2 regions of the Marinobacter sp. MMG032 genome follow, and region 2 is predicted to be linked to the other one. Evidence: predicted binding sites of a transcription regulator. Region 2 holds the regulator's gene; the other holds the start of a gene.

Region 1 (8,163 bases), 990 kb from region 2:
CCCCTACCGGCAGGGTGCCCGCTCGCTCGGGTCAGCGCCCGACAGGCGAGAGTTCGGCACCGGCAGGCGCGGGCGGGCAGGCAGGTTTTTCTTCAGAGAGCCAGGGTATGTCTCAATCGCAGGCAACATTCTCGGAGCTCAGTGCGCTGCTGCACCGGGGCGATACCGCTCCTGCCAGCGGTACTGCCTCTTACGGTGAAGGTTACATTGATACTGATCGACTGATGGCGCGCCTCACCGAGGCGCAGTCCAACAGCCGTCAATGGGGCGATGATGCCGTTGTTCCGCTGAACGAGCAGCTTCAGCCGATCCTGCGCTCAGGTGATGGCAAAAGCCTGCACGTGGGTCAGGTGGACAGTGATGTGATCAACCTGGTTTCCATGTTGTTCGACTTCATCCTTGAGGATCGTCAGCTGCACCCTGTGATGAAGGCGTTGATTGGTCGCCTGCAGATTCCGGTACTCAAGGTGGCACTGAGCGACAAGAACTTCTTCAATCGCGGCGGTCACCCGGTCCGTAAGCTGCTTAACGAACTGGCGCTGTCAGCCATCGGCTGGACCGAAAAAAAGGCCGGCCAGAGGGACCCGCTCAGGGAAAAAATCGAATCGGTTGTGGACAGGGTGCTGGGCGAGTTCACTACCGACGTCAGTTTGTTCGAAGAGCTGCTCAAAGACTTCAGCCACTTCATGGATCTCGACCGCAGACGTCGTGAGCTCGTGGAGCAACGCCTGCGGGATGCAGAAGAGGGTCGAGCCCGGCAGGAGCGTGCCTCCCAGGCGGCGGACGGATTGTTACAGGAACTGATGGAGCAACGGGACATTCCCGAGCCGGTTGCCGGGCTCCTGAACGAAGCCTGGACCAAATATCTGCAATGGGTGGTTCTACGGGAAGGTGAGGAAAGCGACCGCTGGCAACACGCCCGGAATCTCACCGAGCAGCTGGTGTGGAGTGTCGACCCTCGCCCGATCAATGACTCTACCCGTGGGGAGCTTCTCCGTGCGATTCCAGCCATTGTGGATGACCTTCGCAAGGCTCTCCAGGAGATTTCCTGGGACCCGTTTGCCACCGATGCGGCCATTCGTGACCTGGAGCTGGCCCACGTAGACGTTTTCCAGCGGCTGGTGACCGCGCCCGCTCGTCCCGAACCTTTGGCGGAGCCTGAGGACTTGCCCGAGCCAGAGCCCGAGCGCTCGCTGCAAGAGCCTGTGGCTCCTCCGGCGCCAGACGAGGGGTTGGAGGAGACCCTGGCGCCGACCGAGCCCGAGCAGGCAGCCTCTGGGCTGGCCAACGAGGCGCCAGAGGAAAAAGCGGGGATGGCAGAGACTGCGGATCCGGCTCAGGTATCGCCGCAATGGCTGGAAAAGGCGGAAAGCTTGCGCGTGGGTTCATGGATTGAGCTAACCCGAGACGAAACCAAGGTGCGCTGCAAGCTTGCGGCCTTTATCAAAGCCACTGGCAAGTACATCTTCGTCAACCGCAGTGGTGCCAAGGTGGCCGAGTATTTACGTCTGGAACTCGCCGCCGACATGGAAGCCGGGAAGATCAGCATGCTCGATGATGGCCTCATCTTTGATCGGGCACTGGAGTCGATCATCGACAACCTGCGCAGCAGCCGCAAGGACTGATTCGTAGCAACCGTGGCAAGTTTGTGATTCAATCAGAGAGTGTAATCCTCTGATACATCTGGAATTACTTTGCCCGATACAGACGTTTTCGCCGAACGCCATACTGATTCCGGTACCGATGCAAGATTGCTTCGTGAAACCGGACGGATTTCCTTCGCCCGCTGGCGTCCCTCACCAAATTTCGGGCCCCGTCCGGATGGGGTGCCCATCTCCCTGTTGGTCGTCCACAACATCAGCCTGCCTCCCGGGCAGTTTGGCGGTCCGGAAATAGAGGACTTTTTCTGCAACCGGCTTGATCACTCCGCGCACCCATATTTCCAGACCATCGAGGGCGTTCAGGTGTCCGCCCATCTGTTGATTCGTCGGGATGGTGCTCTGGTTCAGTTTGTCAGTCTGCTGGAGCGCGCCTGGCATGCTGGCCGTTCGTGTTTCGAAGGTCAGGACGAGTGCAATGATTTCTCCATCGGCATAGAACTGGAGGGGACTGACGACATCCCTTACACCCCTGAACAGTATCGTAGGCTGGCAGAGGTGGCGGACCTGATTATGGCAGCCTGGCCGGCCATCACTGCCGACCGTATCACCGGCCACTGCGACATTGCGCCGGGCAGGAAAACTGATCCGGGGCCGGCCTTCGACTGGCAGTACTTCCGGGCGGGGCTGCACGCAGCCAGAGGTTCGGGGAGGAACGCCTGAATGGTGTTTGTTGTGTTTCTTCTGGCTTACATGGTTCGCAGGCGTCTGGATTCCCTTGATCTGCTCTCCGGTGACGAGGTCTGGCGTCGCTGGTTCAGGCATGGCAGCCGGGTCAGGGCAGGCCGTGAGTCCGGGATAGGTATCGGGCTGGCACTGGTTCTATTGCCGGCCTTTCTGCTCGGGCTTGCGCAATATCTCCTGGTCGCCTCCGGCTGGAGAATGGCTGCTTACCCACTGGAGTTCCTGGTTCTGGTCGTTCTCATGGGAACGCCTGGCTGGCGACAGATCCTCCGGGCCTACGCAGAGGCATGGCAGCGGGGGGATATGCAGTCAGCCTGGCATCATGTGAAAGATCTTTTGCCGGCCGATGAACGGGGAGCCGCGGTGTCTCCCGAGGCCATGCACCTCTCGCTGTCGAAGGCACTTATGGTGTCGGTGTTCCAGCGCTTCTTTCTGGTGGCTTTCTGGTACGTGGTTGGTGGTATCGGCGTTGCCGTTCTCGCCCGCGGTCTGGTTGCCCTTGCCGATCAGTGGCCCCAGGCTCCGGCAAGGCCGCGCTTTTCCGGGTTGGCGAACCTCGCCGGCTGGATCCCTGCCAGGCTTCTTTCCCTGACTTTCGGAATTGCCGGAGACCTGGCCGGCTGGCTGCGGGAAACCCGCCGCACGCTGACCGGTGTGACCAAAAAAGCCGGGGAGGTGCTCATGATTTCGGCCAACGGGTCGTTAACCGGGTATGCGCTGGATCCAGCCCGCTTTTCCCGGGTTCATCCGGATGAGTGGACAGCGTTCGGAGGACGTAGCCTGAGAGCAGTAAGGGATTTGTTGAACAGAAGCATGCTGGTCTGGACATGCACGCTCGCTCTGCTGGTCATTTCCGGGGTTGTCTGAGCCGGATTTTATAAAACATTACAGTTTAACAAGAAATAATGCTTAAGTTTTTAAGACTTTAGGCGACAATATAAGAAAAGAACATGAGTTCAGTTGTTTTTTGCCAGCACGAGGGTCCCTGTGAAGCAACTCATTAATCCCGCCATTGCACTGATGAACCGGCTGCCGATGGTTTACAAGTTCAGTCTCATCAGCATCCTGTTCCTGTTACCGATCGGTGGGCTGTCCTGGCTCGCCATTTCCGAGCTGAACCGTTCCGTCCAGACCATGACTCGAGGTGTCGAGGGGCTTGAGCAGCTTCAGCAGGTTGACCGGCTGGTGGACGCCGCGATGGATTATCGCGATTATCGCTCACCCGCGATCATCAAGGACGAGAGCGCTATTATGGCGGTGTCGGAAGAGGCTGCCAGTGAGATTGATAATACGCTGGCGGCCCTGACTGCCGAGGAGCGTTCTTTCGATACTTCTGGCTCCTGGGCCGAGCAGGTCAGCGACCTTCGGCAGGAGTGGGAGGCTCTGCGGTCTGAAGACAACTATCAGGGTAACTTCGATCCGCAGTTCAAGTATTACCAGGAATTTGTCCAGAAGGCTCAGGCCCTGCTTTCGGCCACCATTGAAATCTCGGGCCTGGGGCAGGGGGCGTCCCGGGAAAATCAGTTGATTCTCGGACTTGTCCGCGACTCATTACCGGCAGCCCGCACCGTGATTGGCCAGGCAAAATCCTACGGTATCTATGCCCTGGTCGAGGGGCAGGTAGGCTATGCGCTGAGCGAAACGCTGAACGAAATCTATGACCAGTTGACCAATCGCAGTTCACTGCTCTCACCAGCGTTGGCCCTGGCCTCTGAGGCATCGCCGGCTTTGGCTGAGCGGGCGGGCAATGCCATCCAGCGGGTTGATGAGAGCCTGATGGTGGTTCGGGATCAACTGGATGTGAACGTGATTACGCCGATGCGCCTGGAAATGCCCTGGACTGAATACAACGACCTGATGTCCGGGCAACTGGCTCACTATGATCAGGTCAAGGCGGCGGCTTTCAACGTGGTCGACGAGAATCTGCAGGCGCGGCTGAACAGTGAGGTCAATCAGCGCCGGCTGATCGTCATCGCCCTGGTTGTTGTTCTTCTGGTGGTGGTCTATCTCTATATCGGCTTCTTCATGTCTGTACGCACTGCCATTAACCGGTTCAGCGAAGCGGCTCGCAGCGTCGCTGCCGGCGATATGACCACCCACATCATGCTGCGCAATCGCGACGAACTGGGTGAGCTGACCACGGAATTCAATAACATGACCGACCGGATTGCCGAGCTGATCCGTTCCGTCAGCCGGACTACGGCGGATGTGGACCAGCAGGCAACCCGGGTCAATGATACTGCGGCGGCCAACAGCGAAGCCGTGGCACGGCAGATGGAAGAAAGCGGCCAGATCAACGAAGCCATGAACCAGATGGTCGAGGCGGTTCACGAAGTTACCGAAAGCGCTCACCGGGTGGCAGACAGCGCCAGCAACGCCGAGCAGGACACCGAGACCGGTCGTGGCGTCGTTGCTGATACCGTAGAAACCATCAACAAGCTGGCAGGCGAGATATCCGGCGCCGTGGAAGTGATTAACCGGGTCAGCAAGGACAGCGACAACATCAGCCAGGTGCTGATAGAGATCAAGGCGATTGCCGAACAGACCAACCTGTTGGCCCTGAATGCTGCGATTGAGGCCGCGAGGGCAGGTGAGCAGGGTCGTGGGTTTGCGGTAGTTGCCGATGAGGTCCGCTCACTCTCTCAGCGTACCCATAAATCCACCGAAGAGATCGAAGGCATGATTTCCCGGCTTCAGAGCGGCGTGAAAGACGCGGTTTCGGCCATGACCAACAGCCGGGACGTTACCGAGACAACGGTGCAGAAGTCTGGTGAAGTGACGGAAGCTCTGGACAGGATCGCCAAAGGCATCTCGGTGATCGTGGATATGAGCCACCAGATTGCACAGGCGGCAGAAGAGCAGTCTGCCGTTGCGAAAAACGTGAATGCCAGTGTCGAGCAGATTGGCGAACTGGGCCATAAAACGGCCGCCAATGCCGAGGAGACACTGGGATCCTCGAGGGAAATGTCGCAACTGACGGCCTCACTTCAGCGTCTGGTGGAGGCCTTTAAAGTCTGACTGGCGCCAGAACTGGAGCGAGACAACTAAAAATCCGGCCCTAAAGGCCGGATTTTTTTTGTTCCCAGAGAATTTCCTCACCGCCCTCGCGCCGGGCTAATACGCGGGCAATGACGAATAACAGATCGGAGAGACGATTCAGGTAGTGCCGGGAAGCGGTGTTGATCGAATCCTCGTGGCCGAGGGCGACGACAACCCGCTCTGCACGGCGACAGACCGCACGGGCAAGGTGGCATTGGGCTGCAGCGGGGCTACCGCCTGGCAATACAAAGTTCTTCAGTGGTGGCAGACCCTCGTTGTGCTGGTCCAACGTGCCCTCCAACCACTCAATGTGTTCGTCGCCGATCACACGGCTGCCGGGAATGGCAAATTCGCCGCCAAGGTCGAACAGATGGTGCTGGATACGGCGCAGGCTTTCCACCAGTTCATCGTCGCTGTCCAGTGTCTCGATCAAAAGCCCGATGTGGCAGTTGAGTTCATCAGCGGTACCCATGGCCTCGACCCGCTGGGCGTTCTTGGCAATACGATTTCCATCGGCCAGGCCCGTAGAGCCGTCATCGCCGGTGCGGGTGTAAATCTTGGAAAGGCGGTTGCCCATCAGTCTGCTCCTGTTAACGTCACGACAGTTGTTGTACCCGCTCGGTCAGCATTTGGTTCACCGGAGTTTCGATGCCGAGCTCTTTCCCCAGTTTCGCCACGTATCCGTTTATAAAGTCTATCTCGGTTTGGCGTCCCCGTTGAACATCGGCACGCATGGATGACGTGTTGCCGGCGGTATTGCGGGCTACCTGCTCGATGCGTTCCCGTAGCGCGTCCGGTGTCTGTCGAATCCTGACGGCGGCATCCATCAGCTGTGAAAGCTCCAGACAGAGCTGGTCGATGGTGCTCTGGTACAGGGGGGCATCCAGGATCTTGCCATTGGGGCAGTCCAGGATGGCGGTGTAGGGGTTGATGCCGGCGTTAATAATGAGTTTTTGCCAGAGGCGCTGAACGATGTCCGTCTCCGGATGAATGTTCAGGCCGGAGGTTGCCAGCATGGTAACGGCTTTCCTGACCGTTGCTTTGGCGGGGCTTGTCATCGGGCCTACCCAGGTGTCACCGGTACCGGCGTGAACGAGAAGCCCTGATTCTGGTCGGTTCGCGCCCTCTGTAGTGCTTGCGGCCAGGATTGGTCGCTCCGGCCACCGCTTGGCAACGGCTTGCTGGCTGCCAAGACCGTTCTGGAAAAGCAGGATGGGGGTATCAATTGCGAACTGGTTGATGACGCCGGCAACGGCGTCCAGGGTATCGCCGGCCTTGGTTGTAACCAGAATAAGCTCTGGCTCGTCGCCAGGCTGTAGAAAGGGAATCCGTACTTGTGATTCCGGCCCTTTAAAAGGCCGGAACCGGTAATCGACACTGGCGCCGGTCGGCTCACCGGGCCTGGCAATGAAGGCAATGCCCCCCGCAGGTAGCATTGCGCCCCAGAGCCTGCCCAGCGAGCCTGCGCCGAGAATGCCGATCATGCCGGTTACATGGCCTCGATGTCAGCCCTTTGCTGGCTCAGGCGGGCCTGGCTGCTCTGGGCGTCCCGGAGTTTTTCCTGCTCTTTCTCAACTACCTCGGCGGGCGCCTTGGCAGTAAACTTCTCGTTCCCCAATTTGCCCTCCAGGCGGCCAATCTCTTTCTGCAGGCGCTCCAGCTCCTTGTCCAGGCGCTTGAGCTCGGCATCCTTGTCGATCAGGCCGGCCATGGGAACCAGAACTTCCATGTCGCCTACCAGTTGGGTGGCAGACATCGGAGCTTTGTCACCTTCGAACCAGTCCAGGCTCTCCAGCTTGGCAAGGGAGCCAAGGAACTGGCGGTTGTCGTTCATGCGACGCTGGTCTTCGGCGTCTTTGCCGCGCAGCAGTACCGGAATCTTTTTCGCCGGGGAGATGTTCATTTCGCCCCGGATGTTCCGCACTGCCACGATTACGCCTTTCAGCCATTCAATATCGGCAGTGACCGCTGCATCCTGCTTGGTGGCATCCGGCTGCGGGTAGGCCTGCAGCATGATGCTGTCGCCGATTTTACCAGCCAGGGGCGCAATACGCTGCCAGATTTCCTCGGTGATGAACGGCATCATCGGGTGGGCCAGGCGCAGGACGGCTTCCAGCACGCGCACCAGGGTACGACGGGTGCCGCGCTTGGCTTCGGCGCTGGCGCTTTCATCATTGAGGACCGGCTTGGACAGCTCTAGATACCAGTCGCAGTACTCATTCCAGATGAATTCGTACAACGCATAGGCGGCCAGATCGAACCGGTACTGGTCCAGGTAACGGATGACATCCTGTTCGCAGCTTTGCAGCTCGCTGATGATCCAGCGATCGGCCAGGGACAGCTCTACAGGCTCGTCATGTACGCCGCAATCTTCGCCCTCGGTGTTCATCAGCACGTAGCGGGCCGCGTTCCACAGCTTGTTGCAGAAGTTGCGGTAGCCTTCCAGGCGTTTCATATCCCAGTTGATGTCGCGGCCGGTGGTGGCCATGGCGGCCAGGGTGAAACGCAGGGCGTCGGTGCCGTGGGCGGCGATGCCCTCGGGGAATTCCTTCTTCGTGCGCTTACCGATCTTCTCGGCCAGCTTCGGCTGCATCAGGTTGCCGGTGCGCTTCTCCAGCAGGTCGTCCAGGCTGATGCCATCAATCATGTCCAGCGGGTCGATTACGTTGCCCTTGGACTTGGACATCTTGTCGCCGTGCTCGTCGCGAATCAGACCGGTGACGTACACGGTGTGGAAGGGCACTTGGGGCGTACCGTCTTCGTTCTTCATGAAGTGCATGGT
Region 2 (8,163 bases):
GTGATCAGATCGTCGCTGCCACCGCCTTCTGCCTTGGCCGCCGGCTTTTCTTCTTTTCTGACAGCCTCGTCCTCGCCCGCAGGTGCGCCGGCAAACTGCCCTTTTCCGTGCAGCTGGTCGAGCAGCGCCTCGAACTCGTCGTCGGTTATCTCGTCATCTCCGGAACCCTCCCGGTCACCGGAAGACGCTCCGGAGTCTGAAGCCGGTGCCTGTTCTTCGCTCTTTTCGTCCTGCAAGGCATCCAGAAGCTGTTCGAATTCGTCGTCGGTGATGTCGCCGCCATCCTCCGACGGTTCATTCTCTTCGTGTTCCGGCTGAGGGTCGGCGACAGGCGCTCCCTCACCCTCTGGCAGAGCCAGGGCATCGAGGCGGGCAATCAGTTCGTCCGGAGCCGGTGTTGGTTCCTCGTGATTGCGAACCTCTTCAAACATGGCATTAACGTTATCCAGGGCCTCCAGAACCACGTCCATCAGTTCGGAGTCCACCTTACGCTTGTGGTTGCGCAGGGTATCGAAAACGTTCTCGGCGGAGTGGCAGCAATTCACCAGCGCTTCAAGCTGAAGGAAGCCCGCGCCGCCTTTAACGGTGTGAAAGCCACGGAAAATGGCGTTGAGCAGATCACTGTCGTCAGGATGTTGCTCAAGATCTACCAACTGCTCTGACAGCTTTTCGAGAATTTCACCGGCTTCTACCAGGAAGTCCTGCAAAATCTCTTCATCAGCATCAAACGCCATGCGTTACCCTCTTTGTTCAGAAACCGAGACTGGACAACAGGTCGTCAACGTCATCCTGTCCCGAAACTACATCTTCACGCTCATCGGCCTTGATCTGGGGCCCGACGCCCTTCTCTGCAGATTCTTCCTTCTCTTCAATCTGGTGCACGGTGCCGGTGAGCTGATCCACATGGCTGGCCATCACCACCAGGCTGAGCATCTGCTCCTCAACCTCTTTTACCAAGGCGGTGACCTTCTGGATAACCTGGCCCGTCAAATCCTGATAATCCTGAGCAAGCAGGATTTCCGAAAGATTGTTGTACATGGTGTCAGCGTCGCTGGCCGTACTGACAAAAAAGCGATCAATCCGGCCGTACAGTTCCCGGAACTCCGCCGGCTGCATCTCCCGACGACGCAGACGTTGCCATTCGTCCCGCAAGGAGGCCGCCTCTTCCCGAAACGCGTTGGCCACCGGCATGGTTTCCTCAACCAGGTCCATGGTGCGGTTGGCCGCTTCGCCGGTCATCTGCACAACGTATTCGAGGCGATCGGAGGCGTCTGTCATCTTCGACAGCGCTTCCTGCTGTTCCGCGTTCCGGGGGTCAATCTGGAAGTTCCGGATGGCTTCGTGCAGGCTCCGGGTCAATCGCCCTACCTCGCGGTACAGACTTTGATCCCTGACCTCGCTGAGTTCATTGATCAGGGTCATGGCTTTGGCATAATCACCGGCATCAACACTCTCTGCCAGCTCTGCTGCCTGCCGCTGGAGCTTTTCGGTCACCTCCGGCTCAAGGCCCCGATGGTTCTTTTTGCTATCGCTCATGAGAGCCATCCGACCTCTGGTTACTGGATTCTTTCAAAGATTTTCTCAATCTTTTCCTTGAGCACAGCGGCAGTGAACGGTTTGACAACGTAGCCGTTCACGCCCGCCTGAGCCGCGGCAACAATCTGGTCGCGCTTCGCCTCAGCCGTTACCATCAATACCGGCAGGGTTTTCAGATTCTCGTCAGCCCGGACAGCCTTCAGAAGATCGAACCCGGACATGCCCGGCATGTTCCAGTCGGTGACCAGAAAGTCGTATTTGCCGCTCTTCAGCATCGGCAAGGCTGTGTTGCCATCGTCTGCTTCATCGGTGTTGGTGAAGCCCAGATCACGCAGCAGGTTTTTGATGATCCGTCGCATTGTGGAGAAATCATCCACAATGAGGATTTTCATGTTTTTGTCCAATGGGACCTCCAGTTAGTAACACCCGGAATTCGTTTGACCTTCGCGTTCAAAGTCTAGCAGGCCGCTGTTTAAACCGCTTATTGTCAGACCTTTGCTTCCGTTGTAAAGCATCGGTTACCAAAAACTACAGACTGCCCCTTCGCAGACACAGACTGAACGCAATCAGCTGTCCGGTTCCTGGCGCCAATCCGACAATCGCCCCCGAAGGCGCAAGGCAGCCTGGCTGTGAATCTGGCTGACCCTGCTCTCGCTGACGCCCAGCACGGCGCCTATTTCCTTGAGGTTCAGCTCTTCCTGGTAATAAAGGCTCAGAACCAGTTTTTCCCGCTCCGGCAGGTCTTCAATGGCCTCAGCCAGGCTTCGCCGGAAGGCATCGGAGGACAACCCCTCCAGAGGGTTATCCTGCGTCTCTGTCTGTTCTATCGGCAGCTCTCCGGATTCATTGAGCTCATCGAGGCTAAAAAGTCGGCCACTGTTGGAATCGGAAAGATAGGAATGATACTCCGCAAGCTCCATGCCCAGCTCCTCGGCCACTTCCTGATCCTGGGCTTCCCGGCCAAGCCGGTCTTCCACAGCCTTGATGGCCTGGGAAATGCGACGGGCGTTTCGATGCACGGAGCGGGGAACCCAGTCGCCCTTGCGGATTTCATCGACCATCGCCCCACGAATCCGGATACCGGCGTAGGTCTCGAAGGTGGCTCCTTTGGTGGAACTGTATCGCTGGGCAGCCTCAAGCAGGCCAATCATGCCGGCCTGCATAAGATCTTCAAGCTGAACGGAAGCCGGCAGGCGGGCCATCAAATGGAGGGCAATTTTCTTGACCAGCGGCGCGTGTTGCTCAACAAGCTGAGATGCCTTCTGCGCACCCGACTGGTTATAGATTCCGAGGTTTTTCGCCAATGTCATGTATCCGGTTTCTTGTTTGACTGGATCCGATTCAGACTTCGACGAGCCGCTCCACAAAGAATTCCAGATGTCCACGGGGTGAGGACGGCAACGGCCAGCTGTCTACCTTGTCGGCCAGAGACTTGATGGCCAGGGAGGCTTTCGCTCTGGGATAGGCATCCAGCACTGCCCTCTGTCTCTGGACTGCTTTCTTCACTGCCTCATCGTAGGGGACTATACCGACATATTGTAGTGCCACATCGAGGAAGCGCTCGGTGACCCGAGTCAGTTTTTCGAACAGATGCCGGCCTTCCTGCTCATTCCGCACCTGGTTGGCAAGAATGCGGAAACGATTGGTTCCATAATCCCGGTTCATCAGCTTGATCAGGGCGTAGGCATCGGTGATGGAAGTGGGTTCGTCACACACCACCAACAGTAACTCCTGGGACGCCCTGAGAAAGCTGACCACCGATTCGGAGATACCGGCGGCGGTGTCGACGATCAGGACATCGATCTGATCCCCCAGCTCGCTGAACGCATTAATGAGCCCGGCATGCTCCATGGGACTGAGCTGGGTCATCCGCTGGGTACCTGACGAGGCAGGAACGATCTTTATGCCGCCGGGACCATTTACCAGAACGTCCTTGAGGTCACAGTCGCCTGCCAGAACATCCTGAAGGTTACGGTTGGCGGTGATGCCCAGCAATACGTCGATGTTGGCGAGCCCAAGATCGGCGTCGAGCAGCACCACTCTCCGGCCTTTCTGCGCCAGGGCAATTCCGAGGTTGACCGACACGTTACTCTTGCCGACTCCACCTTTACCGCCGGAAACTGCAATCACCTGTACCGGATGTGCTCTGCTCATACTGTTTTTTGTCTCTCGCCACGTTTCGCCGGTGCGTTTCCGACGCCTGCTGTCAATCTGTCCGGTCTCAGGCGTGCTCTTTCAGGCCCTCTGCGACCGCCTGCTGTTGCTGGAGCGTTTTAAGCCGATCCACGGCCAGTCGCACCAGCGGAACAGCTTCTGCGTGGTGCAGATCTTCAGGAATCTTCTGCCCGTCTGTGTAGTAGGCTACCGGCAGACCGGTTTCCATGACAAAGCCGAGGGACTCACCCAGTGTCAGGGCCTCATCGATCTTGGTCATCACACAGCCCGCAAGATTTGCCATCTTATAGCAATGCCAGACGGATTTCATGATGCGCGGCTGACTGGTTGCCGAGACGACCAGGTGCGTTTTGACATTGTGATGGCTGCGAGCCAGTTCGGCCAGCTGTTCCTGATAACCTTTATCCGAACTTGTCAGCCCGGCAGTATCAATCAGAACCAGGTGACGGTCTGACAGCTCGTCCAGAATATCGTCCAGGCTGTGAGTCTCATCCACCACCCGAACCGGCACATTCAGGATACGACCGAACACGAACAGCTGCTCGTGCGCCGCCACCCGGTATCGATCGGTGGTAACCAGAGCCAGGGAGTCGGAGCCATGCTTGAGCACGTAACGCGCCGCCAGCTTTCCAATCGTGGTGGTCTTGCCGGAACCGGTAGGACCCACCAGCGCATAGGCGCCCCCCTCATCAAGCCACTCCATACGAGTGGTCCTAACGCCGGTGCAGAGCATTTTCAGGGACTGCTTCCAACCATCTTCCAGTCGCCCTGCCTTATGGCGACGGGAAATTGACCCTGCCAGCTCACTGCCCAGGCCGAATTCCTGCAGGCGCTCGGCCAGCCTTTGCTGAACAGCCGTGTTTGTGGAAACCACAGGGTCCGGCTGCGGGCGACCACCCTGCATCATATCCCTGAGGGAGCTGATCTCGGCGCGCATCTGTGCAAGTTCATCAGAATAGACATCCTTCGGCGCCTGGGGCTCAGCCACACTATCACTGAAATCGCCGCCGACCGTTTCCTGAACAGCAGCAAACGACGGACCTGAGTAGCTGGCTCCCTGGGAGGCACGCTTTTCCCTGACTTCACGGATGCGGTCACGGGATCGGCTCAATTCATCCTCGAGACGACGATGCTGGTCAGCCTGCATTTCTGCCAGGCGGGATCCGTTGGTGGCTTCTTCGGCCTGGTTGCCCAGGCGCTGGCGCGCCATGTTTTCGTCATAGTCCAGCGCCGTCACGATTTCGACACCACCGTCGACCCGACGGTTGGAAAGAATCACGGCATCCGGCCCCATCTGTTCACTGACCTGTTTCAGCGCCTCTGCCATGGTCTGAGCAAAAAACCGTTTTACTTTCATGATGCCTCTTCCTCCACCGGCAACGCCGTGCCGGCGCTGTCCGCTCTGTCATCCGCGCCGTTACTGGCCAACGGACGCCACGATCGTAATCTGTTTGTTATCCGGAATTTCCTGGTACGAGAGCACGTGCAGTCGCTCTACCCCATAGCTGGCAAACTTCGCCAGGACCGGCCGCAGTGGCCCGGACACCAGCAGAATGGCCGGTTTGCCAAGCATCTCCTGCCGCTGGACGCTCTCCTGAAGCGATCGCTGGAGCTTCTCCACCATATTCGGCTCCAGAACCAGGCCAATGTCTTCCTGACCGCCGGATTGTTGACTCTGCTGAACAGACTTCAGCAATAACTGTTCCAAGTCCGGATCCAGGGTGATCACCGGTATCTCCGATTCGTTGCCGCAGATGCTCTGGACAATCATCCGGCGCAGGGACTGCCGGGCTACCGTGGTCAGCAGCTTGGGATCCTGACTCTTCGGATGAACATTCACGATGGCCTCGGCAATGGACCGCATATCCCGGATCGGCACTTCCTCCTTCAGCAGGTTCTGCAAGACCTTCAGGAGCAGACTGATTGAAACGGTGGTGGGTACCAGCTCTTCGGCCAGCTTCGGAGAAATCTTCTCAAGCTGATCCAGCCACTTCTGGACTTCCTCGTGGCCCAGCAGTTCGTGGGCGTGTTTCTGCAACACCTGGTTCAGATGGGTGGCAACCACGGTACTGGCATCGACCACGGTATAGCCAAGGGTCTGTGCCTGGTCTTTCTTATCGGGCTCGATCCAGCAGGCATCCAGACCGAACGCCGGATCCTTTCCTTCAATCCCTTCGACCTTTCCAAATACCTGGCCGGGGTCGATGGCCAGCTCCCGGTCCGGGTGAATCTCCGCCTCGGCGATGGTTACGCCCATCAGGGTGATGCGATAGACGTTGGGCATCAGGTCCAGATTGTCGCGAATGTGCACCGAAGGCATCAGGAACCCCAGATCCTGGGACAGTTTTTTACGAACACCCTTGATGCGACTGAGCAACTGACCGCCCTGGGACTTATCCACCAGCGGAATCAGCCGATACCCCACTTCCAGACCGACGATATCGACGGTGGATACATCGTCCCAACCCAGTTCTTTAGTCTCTCCGGGTGCCGGCAGCTGACGACCCTGATCGCCGCCTGCATCACCACCCGGCGGCAGATCCCGGCCCGCCGGCCGAGGTGCCGCGCCGCCAGCGCCCCTGGCCGGGAAGGCGCCCTCCTCCTCGACAGTCTGCCTCTGGTGTTTCCAGATATACCAGGCAGCACCGCCAGCCAGCGCACCCAGACCAAGGAAAGCCACATGGGGCATGCCGGGAATCAGGCCGAGGATAATCAGGATTCCTGCGGCAATGGACAGCGCCTTCGGCGCACTGAACATCTGCTGCAGGATCTGGCCGCCCATGTCCTGGCTTGAGGTAACCCGCGTTACCATGATCGCCGCAGACGTGGACAGCAGCAGCGAGGGAATCTGTGCCACAAGGCCGTCACCAATGGTCAGCAGCGCATAGCGCTCCATGGCCAGCCCGAAATCCAGGCCGTGCTGGAGCATACCGATGGCGATCCCGCCGACGATGTTAATGGCAAGAATGAGCAGGCCGGCAATGGCATCGCCTTTAACGAACTTGGACGCACCGTCCATGGAACCATAGAAATCCGCTTCCTGGGCAATCTCGGCCCGGCGGTGCTTCGCTTCGTCCTGATTGATCAGGCCGGCGTTAAGATCCGCATCAATGGCCATCTGTTTGCCGGGCATGGCATCCAGGGTGAAACGGGCACTCACTTCGGAGACCCGGCCGGCGCCCTTGGTGACCACCAGGAAGTTAATGATCATCAGGATCGCAAAGACCACCAGACCCACGGCGTAGTTGCCTCCGATGAGTACCGCACCGAAGGATTCGATCACCTTACCGGCCGCGTCGCCGCCCTCGTGGCCGTTCAACAGCACGATCCGGGTGGACGCCACGTTCAGGGCCAGACGCAGCAGCGTGGCCACCAGCAGTACCGTGGGGAAAGAGGCAAACTCCATGGGCCGAAGGGCGTAGACACAGACCAGCAGAATGACAATCGACAGGGTGATGTTGAACGTGAAGAACACGTCCAGCAAAAACGCCGGCATGGGCAGAATCATCATACCGAGCAAGCCCATCAGCATGATGGGAATGCCCAGATTTCCCCGCGTCAGGGTTTTGACGTTATTGAGGACTAAAGCTCTGTCCATGCCGGATACTTCTCCGATTGGCCGTGCCTGCAGGCGTTTCAAAGGTCGAAAATCTGACGCGGCGGCGTCGTTTGGAAGAGTTATCGCAAGATCCGTACCAGCCCTTAGTGGATTTCCGCGAACCGGCCATTTGCGGCCTGACTCGCCTTGCCAGATGCGGTATCCTTGCGCCATTTAATTGCGACGCTAAAACCCCAACCAGACACACAGGTGACCCCATGCCAATCCACGAGGTAAAACACCCTCTGATCCGCCACAAGCTCGGCATCATGCGCCGTGCGGATATCAGCACCAAGAATTTCCGGGAGCTGGCACAGGAAGTTGGTGCACTTCTGACCTACGAGGCCACCAAGGACTTTAACCTGCAGGAAAAAACCATCGAAGGCTGGGCCGGCCCAGTGAATGTGGAACAGATTCACGGCAAGAAAGTCACCATCGTTCCGATCCTCCGGGCCGGGCTTGGCATGCTCGACGGTGTTCTGAGCCTCATTCCTGTTGCCCGGGTCAGTGTTGTCGGCCAGATCCGCAACGAGGAGACACTCGAGGCCAGCACCTATCTGGAAAAACTGGTGGGTGAGCTGGATCAGCGAATGGCCATGATCGTCGATCCCATGCTCGCTACCGGCGGCTCCATGATCTCCACCATTGACCTGCTCAAGAAAGCCGGCAGCACCGAGATCAGGGCCCTGGTTCTGGTAGCCGCGCCCGAGGGCGTCAAGAAAGTCCTCGAGGCCCATCCGGACGTGTCGATCTACACGGCCTCCGTTGATGAACGCCTGAACGAGAAAGGTTATATCCTTCCGGGTCTCGGCGATGCCGGCGACAAGATCTTCGGCACCAAGCAGAAGGACGTT

The links. The regulator FliA, encoded in region 2, starts transcription of late flagellar genes. The targets are predictions, from matches to a motif close to CTAAAGTTTNNNNNNNNNNNGCCGNTAA.
Region 1: the regulator FliA is predicted to act here: its motif matches at 3,251-3,278, upstream of ABNF92_RS02875 (methyl-accepting chemotaxis protein).

The regions. Positions count from the first base shown of each region.
Region 1 is NZ_CP157802.1:631,262-639,424, reverse strand. Features, by position in the region: gene ABNF92_RS02890 (DUF1631 domain-containing protein) at 1-1,625, shown strand, start outside; gene ampD (1,6-anhydro-N-acetylmuramyl-L-alanine amidase AmpD) at 1,752-2,321, shown strand; gene ABNF92_RS02880 (histidine kinase) at 2,322-3,209, shown strand; gene ABNF92_RS02875 (methyl-accepting chemotaxis protein) at 3,330-5,360, shown strand; gene ABNF92_RS02870 (cob(I)yrinic acid a,c-diamide adenosyltransferase) at 5,401-5,958, opposite strand; gene ABNF92_RS02865 (ketopantoate reductase family protein) at 5,978-6,865, opposite strand; gene ABNF92_RS02860 (valine--tRNA ligase) at 6,871-8,163, opposite strand, start outside.
Region 2 is NZ_CP157802.1:3,864,911-3,873,073, reverse strand. Features, by position in the region: gene ABNF92_RS17805 (chemotaxis protein CheA) at 1-734, opposite strand, end outside; gene ABNF92_RS17800 (protein phosphatase CheZ) at 751-1,536, opposite strand; gene cheY (chemotaxis response regulator CheY) at 1,557-1,940, opposite strand; gene ABNF92_RS17790 (RNA polymerase sigma factor FliA) at 2,103-2,846, opposite strand; gene ABNF92_RS17785 (MinD/ParA family protein) at 2,878-3,690, opposite strand; gene flhF (flagellar biosynthesis protein FlhF) at 3,758-5,068, opposite strand; gene flhA (flagellar biosynthesis protein FlhA) at 5,129-7,309, opposite strand; gene upp (uracil phosphoribosyltransferase) at 7,528-8,163, shown strand, end outside.